Regions from separate parts of the Streptomyces sp. NPDC001816 genome, predicted to be linked through region 2. Evidence: riboswitches for the same ligand, from Rfam matches in the RefSeq annotation. Region 2 holds a riboswitch; each other region holds the start of a gene.
The links. A riboswitch is a leader RNA that binds a small molecule or an ion and turns the genes downstream of it on or off. The one in region 2 is predicted to bind cyclic di-AMP.

Region 1 (4,511 bases), on a different contig from region 2:
CTACGTGAAGCGCGACGAGGAGAAGGTGGACAAGAGCCTCTTCGGGCTGGTCGGCCTGCTGACCACGGCGAACATCTTCATCGCCGTGCTGTGGACGTGACGCTCAGCGCCGTCCGCTGATCCCGGCGCGGGCCGCGAGGGCCGCGCCGGCCGCGACCGCGACCCAGGCCGCCACCGCCACCCACACCAGCACCCGCCCCGGCCCCTTCAGCCACCCGATGCCCACGGCGGCCGCCACCGACAGCGTGGCCGCCCCGGTCATCCCCATGGGGAACGCCGTCGCCCAGCGCCGCATGTCGTAGCGCAGCCGTGGCCGGGCCACCTCGGCGGCCAGTAGGACCACGTACCAGGACAGGTCCAGGAAGACCAGCGCCACCGTCACGTTCCGCAGCACGCCTCGGTCGTCGTCGTTCCACAGGTACAGCCGCGGACCGTCGGCGGCGAGCAGCTTCGCCCCGGCCAGCCCCGAGATGGCGAGTGCTCCGCCCGCGATCCACTGGTCCCCGGCCCCCTCGAGGATCTGCCGCGGATCGAAGCGCGGCAGGGCGAGGCCGTAGAGCACCAGGCCCAGCCAGAACAGCACCAGCGCGGCGTGCGCGAGCCAGGCCGTCGTCTCGGCCGCGGCCAGCGTGGCCGCCAGCACCGCAAGCCCCTGTGTGGCGACACAACACAGGAACACCGCTCCCGGCATGTGCCGCTCCCAGTGCTGCATGACCAGGTACAGCAGCACCGGCCAGAGCACCACGGCCAGCGCCAGCGCCGCCTCGGCCGGCGTCTGCCGGCCGAGCGCCGAGAACCGGGCGCCGAGCACGGCCGTGGCGGCGACGGCGGTGAGCGAGCCCGGGCTGCGCGCCTCGGCCACCCAGCGTTCCCGCTGCGCCACCAGCCGTACGAGGAAGTCGGCGGCCAGCGCCACCCAGGCGACGCAGGCCAGCCACAGGAAGACCCGGGACACCGGCTCGGGGCCCGTCAGATGCAGGCCCACCGAGACGATGCCGGTCGCCATGACTGCGGCACCCGCCGCCGGCGGACGCCCCGCCCACCACGTACGCAGAGCTGAGATGCCGGGCATGGGCCCGATGCTAGGCAGCCGCGCGGGCGGGGCGCGGAGGCCACGCGCGCGCGTGGCGCTCGAAACTTCGAAAAGGGGACGGTCGGGCTGGACGAAGGGGGTGGTCAGGCGGGTCGGACAAAGCTGTGGATGATCGATTCGCCGCCGTAGTAGATCGACTCCTCGCGGACGTACGCGCCCGGCTTGGGGGCGTGGATCATCATGCCGTTGCCTATGTAGATGCCGACGTGGCTGATGTCGTCGTAGAAGAAGATCAGGTCGCCGGGCTGCGCATTGGCCAGGGAGACCGTGGTGCCGGCGTTCACCTGGTCGTAGGTGGTGCGCGGGAGCGAGACGCCGGCGGCCTTCCAGGCGGCCTGGGTGAGGCCCGAGCAGTCGTACGAGCCTGGTCCGGTGGCGCCCCACACGTAGGGCTTCCCGATCTGGGCGCGGGCGAAGGCGATCGCCTTCTCGGCCTTGGTGGCATACGTCCCGGAGGACGTCGACGAGCCGCCGGAGCTGGTCGAGCCCCCAGAGCTGGACGAGCCGCCGGAGGTCGACGAGCCGCTGGACGTGGACGAACCGCTCGCCTGCGCCTGGGCCTGGGCCTCCTCCTTGGACTTGGCCGCTGCCGCCTGCTGCTTGGCCAGCTCCGCGGCCTTGCGCGCGGCCTCCTCCTGCTTCTGCCGCTCGATCGCCGCCAGCCGGGCCTTCTCCTCGGCCGTCAGCTGGGACAGCAGTTCGCGCGCGGAGGCGAGCTTCTTCTGGACGGTGGCCTTGGCGGTCTGCAGTTCGTTCTGCGACTCGGACAGCGTCTGGAGGCTCTTGGCGGCCTCCTGCCGCTTCTTCATGGTCGCGGCCTGCTCGGTGACGTAATCGTCGACGGCGCTCTTCTGTCGCGAGGTCAGCCGGTTCATCAGCTGGCTCTGGTCGAAGTAGTCCTGGGGACTGTCCGCGAGCAGGAAGGTGGCGGTGTCGGACGAGGCGGCCCCGGTCCGGTACTGGGCGGCGGCGAACGTGCCCAGCTCCTCGCGGGCCTTGTTCATCCGGGCGGTCCGCCGGGCGACCTCGTCGCGCAGGCTGTCGATGTGGGTGCGCTGCTTGCCGGTCTGCTCCTTGGCGGCGTTGTACTTCTCGGTCGCCGACTCCGCCTGGCGGTAGAGGTCGTCGACCTTCTTCTCGACCTCCTCCAGGCTCGGCTTTCCATCGGCCGCGGGAGCGGCGTCGGCCGTCTGGGACAGCACGGCCACGGAGGTGAGGGCGGCGGTGGCGAGGACTGGGGTGCGGAAACCTGCTCCGAGTGTGCCCGCGGGGCGCGACTTGCGGTGCGACGCCAAGGGAGGCGACTCCTTCCATGTGCCGCCTACCGGGTTAGCTGTCGGGTTCGGGCGGGTGGTCGGAAGGTTTGCCCTACGGCACTCGTCCCGGGACGGGACGTGTGCCGATTCACCCCAAAGGTCGGTGGGTCCCCGGCTCCGGGCACCGTGCGGGGGCGCGCCGGACTCGGCGGAGGCCGCGCGGATCGGCGACGTTCGCCGGAAGGGGGCGTGCGGCCCGCCCCGCAACCTAGCCAACTGGTGTGTCTCGTGTGAAGGTTGGTGCACGATATGTCCGATACATTTTCGTGACCTGGGTGTGGGATCGCTCCCGTGTCACAGGGTGATTCCGCTGTGTGAGGGGCTGTTCGGCCGTCCTGGGTGCGAAGGACCCGTCTTTTCCGAACCAGCCATGTTCCCGGGACGGCAGCCGGTTGTCGGTGCGGCGCCCTAGACTCGGAGAGCGATGAGCAGCCTCTTTGACGACAGCTTCCTGGCGGACCTCCAGGCCCCTCGCGGGCGCGAGGAGGAGCCCCCGCCGCCGCCCGAGGACGATCACGCTCCGGAGCCGCTTCCGGACGATCTGTTCGGCGGGAAGTTCGACGTACCGCCGGACCGGGACGCGTACTACCGCGACGGCGCGCCCCGCCCCGCGCTCGACGCGGCGGCGCTCCTGGAGGGGCTGAACGAGAACCAGCGCGCCGCGGTCGTCCACGCCGGCTCCCCGCTGCTCATCGTCGCCGGCGCAGGCTCCGGCAAGACCCGTGTGCTCACCCACCGCATCGCCCACCTGCTCGCCGAGCGGAACGTGCACCCGGGCCAGATCCTCGCGATCACCTTCACCAACAAGGCCGCGGGCGAGATGAAGGAGCGCGTCGAGCAGCTCGTCGGCCCGCGCGCGAACGCGATGTGGGTCATGACCTTCCATAGCGCGTGCGTACGGATCCTGCGGCGCGAGTCGAAGAAGCTCGGCTTCACGTCGAGCTTCTCCATCTACGACGCCGCCGACAGCAAGCGCCTGATGGCCCTGGTCTGCCGCGATCTGGACCTCGACCCCAAGCGCTTCCCGCCCAAGTCCTTCAGCGCCAAGATCAGCAACCTCAAGAACGAGCTGATCGACGAGGAGGACTTCGCCGCCCAGGCCGCCGACGGCTTCGAGAAGACCCTCGCCCAGGCCTACGCGCTCTACCAGTCGCGGCTGCGCGAGGCCAACGCGCTCGACTTCGACGACCTGATCATGACGACGGTCAACCTGCTGCGCGCCTTCCCGGACGTCGCCGAGCACTACCGCCGCCGCTTCCGGCACGTCCTGGTCGACGAGTACCAGGACACCAACCACGCCCAGTACGCGCTGGTGCGCGAGCTGGTCGGCACCGGCGAGCACGCCCCCGAGGACGCCGACACCCCGCCCAGCGAGTACGACCTCCCGCCCGCCGAACTGTGCGTCGTGGGTGACGCGGACCAGTCGATCTACGCCTTCCGGGGCGCGACCATCCGCAACATCCTCCAGTTCGAGGAGGACTACCCGAACGCGACGACGATCCTGCTGGAGCAGAACTACCGCTCCACGCAGACCATCCTGTCCGCCGCCAACGCGGTCATCGAGCGCAACGAGTCCCGCCGCCCGAAGAACCTGTGGACCAACGCCGGCCAGGGCGCCCGGATCACCGGCTACGTCGCCGACACCGAGCACGACGAGGCCCAGTTCGTCGCCGACGAGATAGACCGCCTCACGGACGCGGGCGAGGCGAAGTCCGGTGACGTCGCCGTCTTCTACCGCACCAACGCCCAGTCCCGTGTCTTCGAAGAGGTCTTCATCCGCGTCGGCCTGCCCTACAAGGTCGTCGGCGGCGTCCGCTTCTACGAGCGCAAGGAGGTCCGGGACGTCCTGGCCTACCTGCGCGTCCTCGCCAACCCCGAGGACTCGGTGCCGCTGCGCCGCATCCTCAACGTCCCCAAGCGGGGCATCGGCGAGCGCGCCGAGGCGATGATCGACGCCCTCTCCCAGCGCGAGAAGATCAGCTTCCCGCAGGCCCTGAAGCGCGTGGACGAGGCGTACGGCATGGCCGCGCGGTCCACCAACGCGGTCAAGCGGTTCAACACGCTGATGGAGGACCTGCGCACGATCGTGGAGTCCGGCGCGG
Region 2 (4,511 bases):
TCGAACAGCCCGCGCTGCCCGAACCGGCCCAGGGACAGCCGAGCGACCTCGTCATCCAGGCCGACGAGTTGGCCCGGACGCGCACGCTCATGGAGGAGATGCTGGTCCTGCACACCGGGCGCACCCCGGAACAGGTCCACCAGGACCTGGAGCGGGAGCTGGTGCTGGACGCGCCGGGCGCACTGGCGTACGGCCTGGTGGACGGCGTCGTCCCGAGCCGCAGGAGCACCCCCGGCGCACAGCACGCGGGGTGAGCCGGCCGATGCTGCCACCGGAGCTTCCGCCGCTGCCCGCCCTGACGTGCGCCGAGGGCGAGTTGATCGACCGTTATCTGGAGGCGGTCGACCTGCTGGGCCGGATCAACCCGGCGCAGTCCGGGGACACCTACCGCGGGCTGCGCGCGGCGCAGGCCCTGGTGCGCAAGGCGTCCGAGCTGCGCGACGCGCTCGCCCTCATGCACCAGCGCGGCGAGACGGAGCTGCATGGGGACACGCTGGCACGGGCCTTGAGGGTGCTCGACGGCGAGCGCCGCACCGCTCGCGTCGTGCTCCCGCCGGACCGCGTGGGCTGATCCGGACGCTCGTCCGGCCCGACGGGACCAACGCGTCGACGGACCCGCCGGAGCCGGACTCGAAACGGCCCGAACGACGTACCCCCGGCCGGCGTAGCTCCAGAACTTTTTCCGGGTCTCCCGGCTTGCGCAGTACGCCGGTTCAAGGTCGGCGAGAAAGTGCTTCGTCCCAGGTCCGGGGCTACGTGCGGGATCTGACGGTGCCTCGAACACAGCAGCGTCCACCCGAACGGGTGAGTGGTGAGTAACACCACAAATCCCCGATTCCATTGGGATTTTCCGACTCCTGTGAGTGAAGATCCGTGTCTGACGACAAGCCCCCGCCACCACGGCGGGGCGATCCGGGCGGACGCCGAGTCCTGCCGCCGCCCCGGATGACCGGTCGACAGGAGTGGATCGGCAGGAGTGGAGGACCCGAGCAAGACGGGTCGCCGGAACGGACGTTCGTCGCACAGACGGGCGATCGCACCGAGCAGCCCTTGGGGTGAAGCCGTGGCAACACGGCCGGGCAACTTCGCCAGCCCGAATCCGACAGGTCATCCTTCACAGGCGGCTGACGAAGGGTTGCGCATGACTGCGCTCAATCGTGTCCCGTCGCTCATGGCCCGTGCCGGTACGGCCTCGGCTCTCACCCTCGCCGCCGTCGGCGGCTCGATCGTGGTCCCGGGCCTCGCCACCGACGCCTCGGCCGCCGGCACGGCGGCGAAGGCACTCCAGGTCGCGGCCTCCAAGAAGGGTGCCCCGTACGCATGGGGGGCCACCGGGCCGCGCCGCTTCGACTGCTCGGGGCTGACGCTCTACTCGTTCAAGAAGGCGGGCAAGAAGCTGCCGCGCACGGCCGCCCAGCAGTACAACAAGACGCACCACATCTCGGCCCGGAGCCGCAAGGCCGGCGACCTGGTGTTCTTCCACTCGGGTTCGAGCGTCTACCACGTCGGCATCTACGCCGGGAAGGGCAAGATCTGGCACGCCCCGAAGACCGGGTCCGTGGTGCGACTGGAGAAGATCTGGAGCAGGAGCGTCTGGTACGGCCGGGTCAGCTGACCCGGACTCAGGGCAGGAGCGGCTCCAGCAGCAGAGCCGCTCCCAGCACCGTCAACACCGCCCCGGTGCCCGCCTGCAGCATGCGGGCGGCCCGGGGCCGGCGCAGCCACCTGCCGAGCCGGTCCACCAGCAGGGCCACCACCTGGAACCATGCCAGCGCCAGCGTGCAGACGATCAGCGCGAGCAGCAGCGTCCTGGGCAGCGCGGAGTCGCCCGACGGCACGAACTGGGGCAGCAGGCTGAGGAAGGTCAGCGAGGCCTTCGGGTTGAGGACGTTGGTGACGAAGCCCTGCCGCAGCGGGTGCGGGGCGGGCGGTGCCGCCTCGACGGAAGCGGTGGCGGTGGCGGGCCGCCGCAGCGACCACAGGGTCCGCACGCCGAGCTGCAGCACATAGGCGCCGCCCAGCAGCTGCAGCGCGCGGAAGAGCGCAGGGACGGCGACCAGCACGGCGGCGACTCCGGCCACCGCCAGCGTGGTGTGCACCAGGAGGCCGCCCGCGATGCCGAGCCCGCAGACCGCGCCGGCGCGGCGGGAGACGAGGGCGTTGCGTACGACCACCGTGAAGTCGGCGCCCGGCATGGCGACGAGTCCGGCGGCGATCCCGGTGAAGGCGATGAGCTGTCCGTCCATACGGCCAGCGTGCACGGAGCGAGCCTTCAGCAGGTATTTCGAATGACCAGGGTCTGTCTTAAGCAGTGCTTTAGGCTTGTGCCATGTACGACCCCACGCGGCTGGCCGCGCTGGTCGCGGTGGCGGAGGCGGGCTCCATCACACGGGCCGCCGACCGGCTCGGCTACACGCCGCCCGCGCTCTCCCAGCAGCTGGCCAAGCTGGAACGGGAGGCGGGCACGGCGCTGCTGGTGCGGCATCACCGCGGGGCCCGGCTGACCGAGGCGGGCGAGGTGCTGGTGGCGCGGGCCCGGCGGGTGCTGGACGAGCTGGAGCAGGCCCGGCACGAACTGGCCCGGCTGACCGGTCTGTCGGGCGGGGTGCTGCGGCTCGGCACCTTCCCGACCGCGGGCGTCCATCTGCTGCCGCCGGCGCTGAGCGCGTTCCGCCGGGCCCACCCGGACGTCGAGCTGTCGGTCGCCGACTACGACCCGCCGGCCGGGGTCGCCGCGGTGGCGGCCGGTGAGGTGGATCTGGCGCTGACCCACGCCTACCACCCGGGCGAGGCCGCTGCGGTGCCGGCCTCGGTCGGTCTGGAGCCGGTCCTGGTGGAGGAGCTGGTGTTGGTGACGGCGCCGGGTCATGCGCTGAGCAGCGCCTCGTCGCGGCTGCCGCTGGCGCAGCTGGCCGGGCAACCGCTGATCAGCATGGCCCCGCACCATCCGGCCCGGCGGGAGGTGGAGGCCCTGCTCGCCGAGGCGGGCGCCACTCCCGCGCTGCTGGTGCCGACCCCCGGGTACGCCGTGGTGTGCGCGCTGGTCAGCGCGGGGCTCGGGGTGGCTGTCGTACCGGAGATGGTGGCGCGGACCGCGGTGACTCCGGTCGGGGTGCGGCCGCTGGAGGCGGGACGGCTGCGCCGTACGATCTCGGTCGCCTTCCGGCCCGACGAGGTCGCTCCGGCGGCGGAGGCGTTCCGGGCCCTGCTGCACGGAGCGTTCGGCCGCGCCCGGCAGACGCCGGTGGGTCAGCGGCCGTCCCGGTGAAGCGTCGCCCGGCCGAGTGGGGTTGGCCGCAGGTCGCCGAAGCGGTTCAGCAGGGGCGGGCGGGAATTGTCGGACAGGCCCTAGAGTTCCGGCTGTCCTGCCGTGACCGGCTCGGCCGGGACGGTCCAGGGGAGTTCGATGGAGACCGTCTTGCCGCCCTCGCGGGTGGGGCGGACGCGGAGCTTGCCGCCGCACTCGGCGGTGAGCCAGCGGATGATGACCATGCCGCGCCCGTTGTCCTGCTGGACGGCGGCGGGCAGTCTCTTCGGAAAGCGCGGATGACTGTCCGTGACGCCGATGCGCAGATGTTCGTCACGGTCCAGCGCGATGTCGACCGTGAAGGTGGGTGACTGTCCGAAGGTGTGCTGTACGGCATTGGTGGCCAGCTCGGAGACGATGAGCCGCACGGTGTCGGCTGCTTCGGTGTCCGACGGCAGCCCCCACTCCTCGAGGGTTCCCACCACGTAGGAGCGGGCCGCGGAGACCGAGGCGGGATCGCTCGGCAGAGTGACGGATGCTTCCAGATGGTCTGCCATGGCGACGTCGTCCCTTTCCCACGGGACCGCAGTCCGACGAGGAGCGGATGGTTCGAGTACGGTCCCGGACTGGTGCTTGTTCGCCAGACTGCCATCACCGGGCCGGTCCGGGGAGCGATCCACCAAGATATGCATATATCTGTCGCTCAAAGCGGTGAACTCTGCGACGCGAGACCGTATTTGGGTGGCCCGTAAGGAGTAAGGAGTAACCCATGCAGAACGGTCCCGCGGTGCGGCGTCGCAAATTGGGCGCCGAACTGCGTGCACTGCGCACCGGGGCGGGGCTCACCAGCGGTGAGGCTGCCCGTCTCGTGGGCTGGCACCAGTCGAAGGTGAGCCGCATCGAGACCGGCGCCAGCGGGGTGAAACCGGCCGACGTGCGGTTACTCCTCGACGCATACGGGGAACCGGACGGCCAACTGCGTGAGTTGCTGCTGATGTTGGCGGGGTCGGAGGAGGCGGGCGGCCGCAGCCGCTGGTGGCACGCCTACCGCGGCATCCTGCCGCCCACCTACCGCGATTTCATCAGCCTGGAGTCACAGGCGACCGGGATGCGCACGCTGGAGACCACGGTGGTTCCCGGCCTTCTGCAGACGCCCGAATACGCTCAGGCGGTCACCCGTGCGGCCCTGGACGGGGTGGACGAGGAGCGGCTGGACGCGCTGGTGGAGGTGCGGCTGGCCAGGCAGGACGTGCTGCGCTCCGAT
Region 3 (4,511 bases), on a different contig from region 2:
GGTGGATCGCCGCCTCCCCGGCGCCGTAGATCGACTCCTCGCGGATGTACGACCCCGGGCCCGGCGCATGGATCATCATGCCGTCGCCGGTGTGCAGGCCCACATGCCGGTCGTCGTCGAAGAAGAGGACGAGGTCACCGGGTTCGAGAGCGGCCAGCGTGACCGGCGCGCCCCCGAGCGCCTGCTGGTGCGCGGCCCGCGGCAGCGTGACCCCGGCCGCCTTCCACGCCGCCTGGGTGAGGCTGGAGCAGTCGTACGAGTCCGGCCCCGTCGCACCCCACACACACGGCTTCCCGATCTGCGCCCGGGCGAAGGCGATGGCCTTCTCGGCGCGTAGGGCGCGGGGTGACTGGGGGGTGGGGGGTGCGGGCGCGGGCGCGGGCGCGTACGAGCCTGTGTTGGTCGTCGGGGTGGCGGTGATGGGTGAGGTGAAGGAGCCGGTGTCGGTGGGGAGGGGGGCGGCTGCGACAGGGGGTGGGGTGAAGGTCGCGGCGCCGGCGGTCACGGGTGCCGTGAAGGACCCGGTGTCGGTGATGGCGGGCGCGGCGAAAGCCCCGGTGTCGGTTGGGAGGGGTACGGCGAAGGATCCGGTGTCGACGGTGAGCGGCGCGGCGAAGGTGCCGGTGCCTGTGTCGGTCGGGAGGGGTGCGGCGAAAGCCGCGGTGTCGGTAGGAAGCGGCGCGGCGAAGGAGCCTGTGTCGGTTGGAAGAGGCGCGGCGAAAGCCCCGGTGTCGGTTGGGAGGGGTACGGCGAAGGACCCGGTGTCGACGGTGAGCGGCGAGGCGAAGGTGCCGGTGCCGGTACCGGTGCCGGTGGTCGGAAGGGGCGCGGCGAAGGACCCGGTGTCGGTCGGAAGCGGCGCAGCGAAGGACCCCGTGTCGGCCGGAAGAGGTGCGGCGAAAGCCCCGGCGTCGGCCGGAAGGGGCGCAGCGAAGGACCCGGTGTCGGCCGGGAGGTCCGCAGGCAGCGGCGCGGTGAAGGAGCCCGTGTCGGTCAGAGAGGCTGTCGCGGCCGGACGGCTGAAGGGCTCGGTGCCGGCGGGAAGCGCGGTCGCGCCGAGCACGGTGGCCGTCTCCTGCGCCGGGAACACACCGGGTGCCGCCCACTGCGGTGCCCGCCACTGGTCCTCGGTCGGCTGTGGCGCCTGACCCGCCGCGGTGCCCAGGGCGTCCGGCGTGGGAGTGGGCTGGGCGGCCGTGGTGCGCAGGGCGATGCCGCGGGACAACACGTCCCGGGCCGCGGCGAGTTTGCGCCGGTTCTCCGCCTTGGACACGGCCGGGGCAGGACGCTGCAACCCGGTGGCGGGGGCGGGCAGTGCCCGGGACTCCTGCTGCGGGGTCGACGGGGCGGCGGGGAGAGCGGGGAGAGGCAGGGCGGCCGGCTGCGCCGAGGTGCGGCCCGCCGGTTCCAGCATGGCCCGGCTCGGCAGCTCGACTGCGGCTCGGTCGGGGAGTTCCAGAGCGGTGCGGTCGGCCGCTACCTCCATAACCCGGCTGGTCAGTTCGGGAAGGGCGCGGCTCGTCAGTTCGGGGACGGGCCGCGCGGCCAGCTCTGCGGCAGCCCCACTCGGCAGCTCCGGCAGCGCACGGGCACCCGTCCGCCCCGAAGGTCCGGCGGGCAACTCCGGCAGACCCCGTCCGGGTGTGTCCCGGTCACCACCGGGGCGATCGCCGCCGGCTCGGTCCGAGGAGCGGGCCGGGGCGGCCTGCCGGTCGGGCATCCGGTCCGCCGGCAGGACCGCGGGTACGGACGGGCCGAGCTTGGCCCGCGCCCCGTCGAACCACTGCTTGGCCACCTCGTCGAGGGCCGGATCCGAGCGCCGGGCCGGCCGCTTGGCCAGCGGAACACCACGGTTCCGTGTCGCCCGCGCCATGGCCCGTGTCGCGTTGAAGTTCCCCGTCTCGTCCTCGGCCCGGTCGTAGAGGGAGCTGATCCGCTGCCGAACCTCGTCGCGGCTGTCCGTCGCCATGAAGGGACGCACTCCTTCCGTGCTCCGCCTACCGAGTCAGCTGTCGGGTTCGGGCGGTCGGTTCCGGAAGGCGTGCCCTACGGCCGCCGCCCGCAAGGGCGTTGGCCGATTCACCCCGAAGTCGGTCGGGTCCCCGGCTCCGGCCGCACTCCACGGTGCACCGGATTCGGCGGAGGCCACGCGGCCCGGCGTGGTTCGCCGGGGGAGCCGTGCGGCCTGGTCGTCAACCTAGCCAATTTGTGTGGCCCGTGTGAAGGTTGAAGTGCGCAATGTCCGATACAGATATGTGATGTTCGTCTTGCCATTCGAGATGAGTCACTCTCCGGGTGGCGCGGTCCCTATGAGATTCTGGTGAATCCTCGGGACGCCTGAACACTCGGGCGCTCGGATCCGTATGGGGCGGGGGATTTCCATGCCGAGCCGCTCGACAGACTCAGAGGTACTTCCGTGGGACGCAACACGCGCAGACGCCCGACCCGTGCACGACGCGCGACCTTCGCAGCGGTCGCCCTGATGCTGGGCGGAGGCGGGCTCGTCGCGGCCAATGTCTACGCCTCGGCCAGCGAGGGTGCATGGGGCGGGGGCGGCGGCACCGACGCGACCGGACAGGTCCGCTCCGCGGGCATGGCCACGATCGACTGCCCGGACGTCGGCAGCCGCCTGACGACGGTGCCGGACGGCGCCCGTGAGGCCGTCGACGGCGAACTCGCCCGGCTGGACCAGCAGATCGCGGCCGCGTACCAGCAACTCCAGGCGTCGGCCGAGTCCGTCCGCCAGGACCCCACGGCCGCGGACGAGCCCATCATGAACCCGCTGAAGGAGAAGCGGTCGGCCACGATCGAGCGGATCGCCGTCGCCATCGACCAGGTGGGTGACCGGCCGGAAGGACTGGAATCCCTGGCCGCCTGCACCCTGCGCCCCGCCCAGGACGGCGCGGGCGGCGACACCGGCAACGCCGGCCAGGGCGGCGCCGCCCCGAGCGAGGGAGCCCAACAGGGCACCGGCCAGGGTCAGAACGGCGCCGGCCAGGGCGGCAACGGACCCGTCGCCTCCGACTACGCGGACATCACCTCCGTACAGCCGAACGTGCCGAACCCGCCCCAGCAGGACGACGCCTCGCGCGGCACGTTCACCTCCGAGTGCGGTGTCAACGCAGGCGGGCTGTTCAACTCCGACAACGTGATCGTCGCGCCCGGTGTCTCCAACGGCGCCCACCACTTCCACGACTACATCGGCAACCAGTCCAACAACGCCTTCGCCAGCGACGAGGACCTGGCCGACGCCGAGACCAGCTGTGTGGACCAGGGCGACAAGTCCACGTACTACTGGCCGGTGCTGCGGCTGCAGAACGGCAAGCAGGAGCGGGACGCCGGCGCCCCGGGCGGCGGCACCGAGGGCAACGCGGGCCAGATCGTCACGGCCAAGCAGGTGACGCTGACCTTCGTGGGCAGCCCGCGCGGCAAGGTCACCGAGATGCCGCGCCTGCTGCGCATCATCACCGGCGACGCCAAGGCCTTCGTCAACGGCCCCGCCAACGCCAACGCCTCGTGGAGCTGCACCGGTTTCGAGGACCGGCAGCTGAAGGACAAGTACCCGCTGTGCCCGTCCGGCAGCGACGTGGTGCGCACCTTCCACTTCCAGAGCTGCTGGGACGGCCGCAACATCGACAGCGCCAACCACCGCACCCACGTGGCCTTCGCCGGCCCCGACGGCTCCTGCCCCGAGGGCTTCCGGGCGATCCCGCAGCTGGTTCAGCGCATCGTCTACGGCGTTGCCGCGCCGAGCCTGAACGACGGCGGGCGGACGGTGCCGTTCTTCGCGGTGGACTCCTTCCCCGAGCAGCTGCACAAGCCGGTCACCGACCACGGCGACTTCATCAACGTCTTCGACGAGGGCCTGATGCGCGAGATGGTCGACTGCATCAACTCCGGCCGGACCTGCGGAGCCCGCGGTGGTGACGACTCCGGTGCCACCACGGCCCCGAGCCCGAGCGACGACACCGGTGCGACGGACGCCCCGGGCACGGGAACCGGCGGTGCCACGGCCGACCCCGCCACGAGTGCCCCGGCCGACCCCGCCCCGGCCTCCTCCGACTCGACGCAGGAGCCCAGGACCTACACGACGACCTCGCCGGCGAACACCACCAAGCACGACAAGCCGGCCAGGCAGGACAGCCAGTCCTCCAAGCAGGACGGCCGGACCACGCAGGACAGCGAGGGCAAGCAGACCGCTCCCGCCAAGGCCGACAAGGCCGCCTCGACCGCGCCGTCCGACTCGGGCGCCGGCGAGGTCGGCCAGGCCACCCAGACCCCTGCCGGCGGTCAGGCCGCACAGGCGCAGCCCCCCGCCGACCAGACCGAACCCCAGGCCGTCCAGGGCGGCCTCGCCGAGACCGGCGCACACCTGTGGCCCGCGGCCATCGGCACGCTGCTGGCCCTGTCCGGCCTCGTCATGCTGCTCCGGGCCAAGCGCCTGCGGTACTGATCGCTACTGACCGCACGTCACGGAACGACGCAACGGCGGCCCCACCCTCCAGCGGTGG

Region 1: another riboswitch for cyclic di-AMP. It lies ahead of ACFYZZ_RS38940 (NlpC/P60 family protein); the one in region 2 lies ahead of ACFYZZ_RS37380 (C40 family peptidase).
Region 3: another riboswitch for cyclic di-AMP. It lies ahead of ACFYZZ_RS07835 (NlpC/P60 family protein); the one in region 2 lies ahead of ACFYZZ_RS37380 (C40 family peptidase).

Annotation. Positions count from the first base shown of each region.
Region 1 covers NZ_JBIATY010000015.1:174,872-179,382, reverse strand. Annotated here, with positions in the region: gene ACFYZZ_RS38950 (hypothetical protein) at 1-100, shown strand, start outside; gene ACFYZZ_RS38945 (tellurite resistance/C4-dicarboxylate transporter family protein) at 104-1,072, opposite strand; gene ACFYZZ_RS38940 (NlpC/P60 family protein) at 1,177-2,388, opposite strand; cyclic di-AMP (ydaO/yuaA leader) riboswitch at 2,397-2,570, opposite strand; gene pcrA (DNA helicase PcrA) at 2,834-4,511, shown strand, end outside.
Region 2 covers NZ_JBIATY010000014.1:117,526-122,036, forward strand. Annotated here, with positions in the region: gene ACFYZZ_RS37370 (ATP-dependent Clp protease proteolytic subunit) at 1-254, shown strand, start outside; gene ACFYZZ_RS37375 (hypothetical protein) at 263-571, shown strand; cyclic di-AMP (ydaO/yuaA leader) riboswitch at 922-1,138, shown strand; gene ACFYZZ_RS37380 (C40 family peptidase) at 1,142-1,615, shown strand; gene ACFYZZ_RS37385 (LysE family translocator) at 1,623-2,246, opposite strand; gene ACFYZZ_RS37390 (LysR family transcriptional regulator) at 2,330-3,268, shown strand; gene ACFYZZ_RS37395 (ATP-binding protein) at 3,349-3,804, opposite strand; gene ACFYZZ_RS37400 (helix-turn-helix domain-containing protein) at 4,017-4,511, shown strand, end outside.
Region 3 covers NZ_JBIATY010000002.1:468,168-472,678, forward strand. Annotated here, with positions in the region: gene ACFYZZ_RS07835 (NlpC/P60 family protein) at 1-1,969, opposite strand, end outside; cyclic di-AMP (ydaO/yuaA leader) riboswitch at 1,980-2,151, opposite strand; gene ACFYZZ_RS07840 (DUF1996 domain-containing protein) at 2,483-4,453, shown strand.